One region of the Bariatricus sp. HCP28S3_D3 genome, then DNA from elsewhere that is predicted to be linked to it. Evidence: predicted binding sites of a transcription regulator. Region 1 holds the regulator's gene; the other holds the start of a gene.
The links. Region 1 encodes HrcA, which represses chaperone genes, less so after heat shock. Its sites were predicted from a motif close to TGTTAGCACTCNNNNNNNNNGAGTGCTAACA; they were not measured.
Positions count from the first base shown of each region.

Region 2: ACTNB3_RS01570 (Hsp20/alpha crystallin family protein) is a predicted target of HrcA. The motif match lies at 911-941, and genes of this name have one in related genera.

Region 1 covers NZ_JBQHTK010000003.1:126,885-130,102, reverse strand. Annotated here, with positions in the region: gene hemW (radical SAM family heme chaperone HemW) at 1-1,182, shown strand, start outside; gene hrcA (heat-inducible transcriptional repressor HrcA) at 1,345-2,388, shown strand; gene grpE (nucleotide exchange factor GrpE) at 2,415-3,107, shown strand; gene dnaK (molecular chaperone DnaK) at 3,218-3,218, shown strand, end outside.
Region 2 covers NZ_JBQHTK010000001.1:324,729-327,946, reverse strand. Annotated here, with positions in the region: gene ACTNB3_RS01580 (flavin reductase) at 1-270, shown strand, start outside; gene ACTNB3_RS01575 (hypothetical protein) at 518-766, shown strand; gene ACTNB3_RS01570 (Hsp20/alpha crystallin family protein) at 1,066-1,485, shown strand; gene ACTNB3_RS01565 (Hsp20/alpha crystallin family protein) at 1,543-2,004, shown strand; gene ACTNB3_RS01560 (sodium:proton antiporter) at 2,299-3,218, shown strand, end outside.

The DNA.
Region 1 (3,218 bases):
AAGCCTTTGGAACTGTACATTCATATTCCGTTCTGCCTGAAGAAATGTGCCTACTGTGATTTCCTATCAGCGCCCGCAGGCGAGAAAGAGCGGGAAGAATATGTACAGATTCTGTGTGAGGAAATCAGGACAAATGCAGGAAAAGTGGAAGAGTATCAGGTCTCTTCCATTTTCTTTGGAGGAGGGACTCCCTCTCTTCTTACCGGAGACCAGTTCCGGATGATTCTTGATACGGTTCGGGATCAATATCACATTTCTGCGGATGCGGAGATTTCTATGGAGATGAATCCCGGTACGGTTACGGATGAAAAACTGAAAGCGTATAAAGATGCCGGTGTGAACCGGCTGAGCATCGGACTACAGTCTGTCCATGATGAAGAACTGCGGATGCTTGGAAGGATACACACTTATGAAGAATTCCTTGAGGCCTATAGGAGTGCGAGGATGTGCGGATTTGACAATATCAATATTGATCTGATTTCGGCGATCCCGGGTCAGACGGCGGAGAGCTGGACCGAAACACTGAGAACAGTCGCGGCTCTGGAGCCGGAGCACATTTCTGCATACAGTCTGATCATCGAACCCGGAACTTTATTCTATGACAGGTACGGGGAAGATGCAGGACGGGAAGAAAGGGCGGAGTCGGGATGTGAGAAAAGAAAGGGTGCAAATCTGCCGTGGCCTGCGCTTCCTACGGAGGAGGAAGAACGGGAGATGTATCATCAGACAGAGCAGATCCTCGTCGGTGCGGGATATCAGCGGTATGAGATTTCCAATTATGCAAAGCCCGGATACCGATGCAGGCACAACTGCGGGTATTGGAGAAGAGTGCCGTATCTGGGGTTCGGCGTGGGTGCCGCCACATTTTTTGAAGGGGCAAGATACAGTAATCCGGAAAAGATGACGGAATACAGGGATAATTTTGAAGAAAAATTTTCCGGAGAAAAACTCAGCCTGGAAGATGAGATGGAGGAATTCATGTTTCTCGGACTGCGCATGACGGAAGGCATATCGAAAACAGAATTTGAGGAAGCCTTTGGAACCGGGATCGAAGCGGTCTACGGAAAACCGATCCGGAAACTGAAAGGTATGCATCTTATAGAAGAACATGAGGACCGTATCGCGCTTACAGAACAGGGAATCGATGTGAGCAATACGGTATTTGTGGAGTTTATGTTTTGAGAAAAGGACTGTCATATGGCAGTCCTTTTGCGATAAAAAAGTGTAACTATGAAATATTTATAAAGTGGGTTGACAAAGCGTGTTGGGAGTGATACATTAATAAGCGAAGATGATGTTAGCACTCGAATATACCGAGTGCTAATAAAACAAAGGAGGGTGCAGATGGAGTCTATACAGGAACTTAGTGAGCGGAAAACGAAAATCCTTCATGCCATCATTAAGAATTATTTAGACATCGGAGAGCCGGTGGGATCGAGAACGATTTCCAAGTATACGGATCTGAACTTAAGCTCTGCAACGATCCGGAATGAAATGGCGGATCTGGAAGAACTGGGTTATATCATGCAGCCTCACACATCGGCGGGAAGGATTCCATCTGATAAAGGATATCGATGGTATGTAGATATGCTGATGAGCCAGAAAGAGCAGGAGGTCACAGAACTCAAGGAACAGATGCTGGAGAAGTCAGATAAGATGGATCAGCTCCTAAGGCAGGTCGCGAAAGTACTGGCAACGAACACCAATTACGCGACGATGATTTCCTCTCCGGTATATAACAGGAATAAGCTGAAGTTCATCCAGCTTTCACAGGTAGATGAGAACCAGTTGGTCGTCGTCATTGTGATGGATGGAAATATCGTAAAGAACCAGATTATTACACTGGAAGAGCCATTGGATAACGAAGCATTGCTGAAACTGAATATGCTGTTAAATACGGCACTGATCGGACTGTCGGTGGAAGAGATCAATCTCGGAATGATCGCCAGACTGAAGGAACAGGCAGGGATTCACAGTGAAGTGGTCAGTAATGTGCTGGATGCAGTGGCGAATGTGATACAGCTTGATGATGACATGGAGATTTACACCAGCGGCGCAACGAATATTTTTAAATATCCGGAGCTTAGCGATAAGCAGAGCGCTCAGGAGATTATCAGTGCTTTCGAAGAAAAGCAGCAGCTGGCAGCGCTGGTATCAAAGACGATGGCCAGCAGCGAGAATAAAGACATTCAGGTCTATATCGGAAATGAATCCAATGTGGAGAAGATGAAGGACTGCAGTGTTGTCACAGCGACCTATGAGCTTGGTGAGGGTATGCAGGGGACCATTGGAATCATTGGACCGAAGCGGATGGATTACGAACATGTAATGAAGACGTTAAAGACTCTGATGGCGGAACTGGATGAGATTTTCCACAGGGATGGTTAGAACATCCGGACTATGAAAGGAGAAAGGTGGCAGAACCGTTGGATAATCAGATGAGTAATGAAGAAATGGTAAAAGAAGCAGTGGAAGAGGCAAAGAAAGCCGCCATGGAAGCGGAAGCAGAAGAAGCTGCTGAAAAAGAAAATGATAAGGAAGAGGATTCCGAAGAAAGTCGGGAAGGTGAGAACAAAGAGGCCGGCGAAGCAGATGCGAAGGAAGAAGAAAAAACAGAAGAAACTGCGGAGCCGAAAAAATCAAAGCTTTTTGAAAAAAAGAATAAAAAAGACAAGAAGGATGAGCAGATTGCAGATCTGACAGATAAGCTTACCAGACAGATGGCAGAATTCGATAATTACAGAAAGCGGACTGAGAAAGAAAAATCAGCCATGTATGAGATCGGTGCAAAAGATATCGTGGAAAAGATTCTTCCGGTCGTTGATAATTTTGAACGCGGCCTGCAGTCTGTAGCTGAGGAAAACAAAGAAGATCCGTTTGTGCAGGGAATGGATAAGATCTACAAGCAGCTTATGACAACACTGGAAGGCATCGGTGTGAAACCGATTGAGGCGGTCGGACAGGAATTTAACCCGGATTTTCATAATGCAGTGATGCATATTGAAGATGAAGAGGCCGGAGAGAATGTCGTGGTCGAGGAATTCCAGAAAGGATATATGTATCGTGAAAGTGTTGTGAGACACAGCATGGTAAAGGTTGCTAATTAAAATAGCAGAATGAATGAAATAGTTTGTATATTTACACATGAAGATGCAGATATACTCTATATAAACAAAGTAAGTAAACAAATTTTTTAAAATATTAGGAGGTCTTCATAA
Region 2 (3,218 bases), on a different contig from region 1:
TTCATGTCGTTAAAGGTAGAACAGTATATAGATCTGGATACACATGGAATGTTCATCTGCAGTATTACAGAATCCCGTGTGATCTCTAATGTGGAAACGATGACCTATACTTACTATCAGAATTATGTAAAACCGAAACCACAGACTGAAGGAAAGAAAGGATTTGTCTGCAAGATCTGCGGTTATATCTATGAAGGCGATGAACTGCCGGAAGACTTTATCTGCCCGCTGTGCAAGCATGGAGTGGCGGATTTTGAGCCGATTGCGTAGAGGAAGATGTGTGGTTGTGCGTAACACGCAATAAGAATATTGAATCAGAAGATGCCCTGAAATGCCGAAACTGAACGGTGTTTTGGGGCATCTTTTATGTTGATTTAGAACAGTAAGGAATTGTATTTCGTATTTCCTTATGTTAGAATACAGACAAAGCATTTAGTTCTATTTGTCTAAGCGAAAAGTGTCTGATTTTATCTCATACATCAGAATTTTTTAGAAATCTCAATGCTTGCAGATATTTATGCGAACATTACGAAAAATGCGAATCTGTACGGGACACAATGAAGAATTGATGAATATGCGCCAGACCCGCGCGGAGGGGTATGAGGATGGCGAAGCCGCTGGAATGATAAAGGGCGAAGCGATTGGAAGGCAGCAGATTAATCAGTTGAATATTCTTCTTGAAGAGCAGAATCGGACGGTAGATATCATAAAAGCAGCAAATGATCCGGAGTATCAGAAGAAATTATTGGAAGAATTTTCACTATAAGGAGTTATAAGCGAGTTCTGAATTTAGAAGAAAAGATAATTAGAAAATAAAGAATAGAAACAGTCATTGCAGAATATTGGACGCTGTATTTCAATTCCTGCAATGGCTGTTTTTGATTCTGAGGAGAGAAAAAAAATTTAAAAAAATTAGCACTCACCTATTGACAGTGCTAACAATAAGTGTTATATTACAACTAGAACAAGGGAAGAGGAAAAATAAAAGAACAGAAACTGAATCTCGAAGTTCAAATCTACAAACAATATAACATACATATATATTTTAAGAAGGAGCGATGTTTTATGTTAATGCCTAGTATTTTTAGAAACGATGTATTTGATAACTTTTTTGAGGATCCATTCGGAAGTTACGGGGCAACGGATTTGATGAGTACAGATATCCAGGATAAGGATGGCGCATATGAGATTACGATGAATATCCCGGGTGCGAATAAAGAAGATGTACAGGCAGAACTGAAAGATGGTTACCTTACCATTCATGCTTCGGTAAATGCGAAGAGAGATGACAAAGATGAGAAAGGACATTACATCCGCAGGGAAAGATATTCAGGAACCGGAAGCAGAAGTTTCTTTGTAGGAGATGATGTGACGGAAGAAGATATCAAAGCAAAATTCGAAGACGGAACACTGAAGATGATAATCCCGAAGAAAGAAGCCAAACCTGCCGTTGAGACAAAAAGGTTTATTTCGATTGAAGGATAATGGATAACAGATAACAATAGTATATTAATTGATTTGAATTGAATGGAGGAATGACTTATGATGACACCGAGTATTTTTGGAAATGACTTTTTTGATGATTTTTGGAGTTTCCCGTTTTATAATGACAAAGATGTAAAGAGAATGGAAAAGAAAGCCTATGGGCGTGGCGCTAAAAATATCATGAAAACGGATATCAGAGAGCATGATACAGGATATACGATTGAAGTGGAGCTTCCGGGCTTTAAGAAAGATGAAGTAAAGGTATCGCTGGAAGATGGATACCTTACGATCAATGCTGCGAAGATGCAGGAGGAGAATGAGAAGGATAAAGCGACCGGAAAATACATCCGTCAGGAACGTTTCTCCGGAGCTTGCCAAAGAAGCTTCTATGTAGGTGAAGATCTGACGGAGGAAGATATTAAAGGAGAATTTAAGCATGGCATTTTGAAACTGGAGATTCCGAAAAAGGAAGCAAAGCCCGTAGTAGAGACGAAAAAGTATATCACGATTGAAGGATAATTTTTTAGGACTCTCTTATATCAGTGAAATAAAGGAGCACGCTGCAGACTTTACCGTCGGCAGCGTGCTTTTTCTGAGCATTTAGCTGTTTATAAAAACCGATAAATGGAAAAAATTAGTGAATCTGACGATGTATTATTTACTCTTCGTGTGCTATATTAGGAGTGCCCCAAAGGGCGGTCATTGTATGAGAATACTTTGAGAAAATGAGTCAGGGAGGGTGTTAGCTTGAAAAAACGATATTATTTTATGACTACTTTGTTCACTCTTATTTTAGTCAACCTAGCAAGTCCAATGGCGGTATTGGCAGCGGATCATGCTGTAAAAAAGGCAGAGGCAATCGTTCCGCCGCTTTGGATGTGTATTCCGTTTGCCGGACTTCTTCTTTGTATTGCAGTTATGCCACTGATCAAACCGGCGTGGTGGGAGAAACATCAGCCGTGGGCCGTGATTTTGTGGTCTGTTCTTTTTGTGATACCTTATGCGGTTGTATATGGGATGGGGACTGCCGCAGAAACAGTTCTGGAATGTATCATCGGGGATTATTTAACATTTATTGTGCTTTTGTTCGGACTTTTCTGTGTGGCTGGTAATATTACGATGGAAGGAGACCTTGCAGGTTCGCCCAGAGTGAATGTGATATTACTTACACTTGGAACCGTTTTGTCAAGTCTGATCGGAACGACGGGAGCAAGTATGCTGATGGTGCGCCCGGTCATAAAGATGAACTCGTGGCGTAAGAAGAGAGCACATATCATGGTGTTTTTCATTTTCCTGGTGTCCAATATCGGAGGGTGTCTGACACCGGTGGGAGATCCGCCGCTTTTGATGGGATTTTCCAGAGGAGTGCCGTTTTTTTGGAGCCTGCATCTGTTCCCGATTTTACTCTTTAACATGGTAGTATTATTAACAGTATTTTATTGGATCGATCGTCGTGCGTATTGCAGGGATATTGCTTCAGGGCGGATGCCGGATATCAGCAGACCGGGCACAAAGATTACGATCAAAGGTCTGCATAATATTATTTTTCTTGTGATGATCGTTGCAGCTGTTATACTGAGTGGCGTGTTGCCAGAGCTCCCGCTTTTCCGGGATGCGTCGGGAAATGTAAAAGGAATTCCTGTGTTTGGAAGTGTCACACTGACCTGGCCTGCGATAATCGAAATGGCGATCATTCTTCTGGCAGCATTTCTGTCATTTAAAACGACGGATCA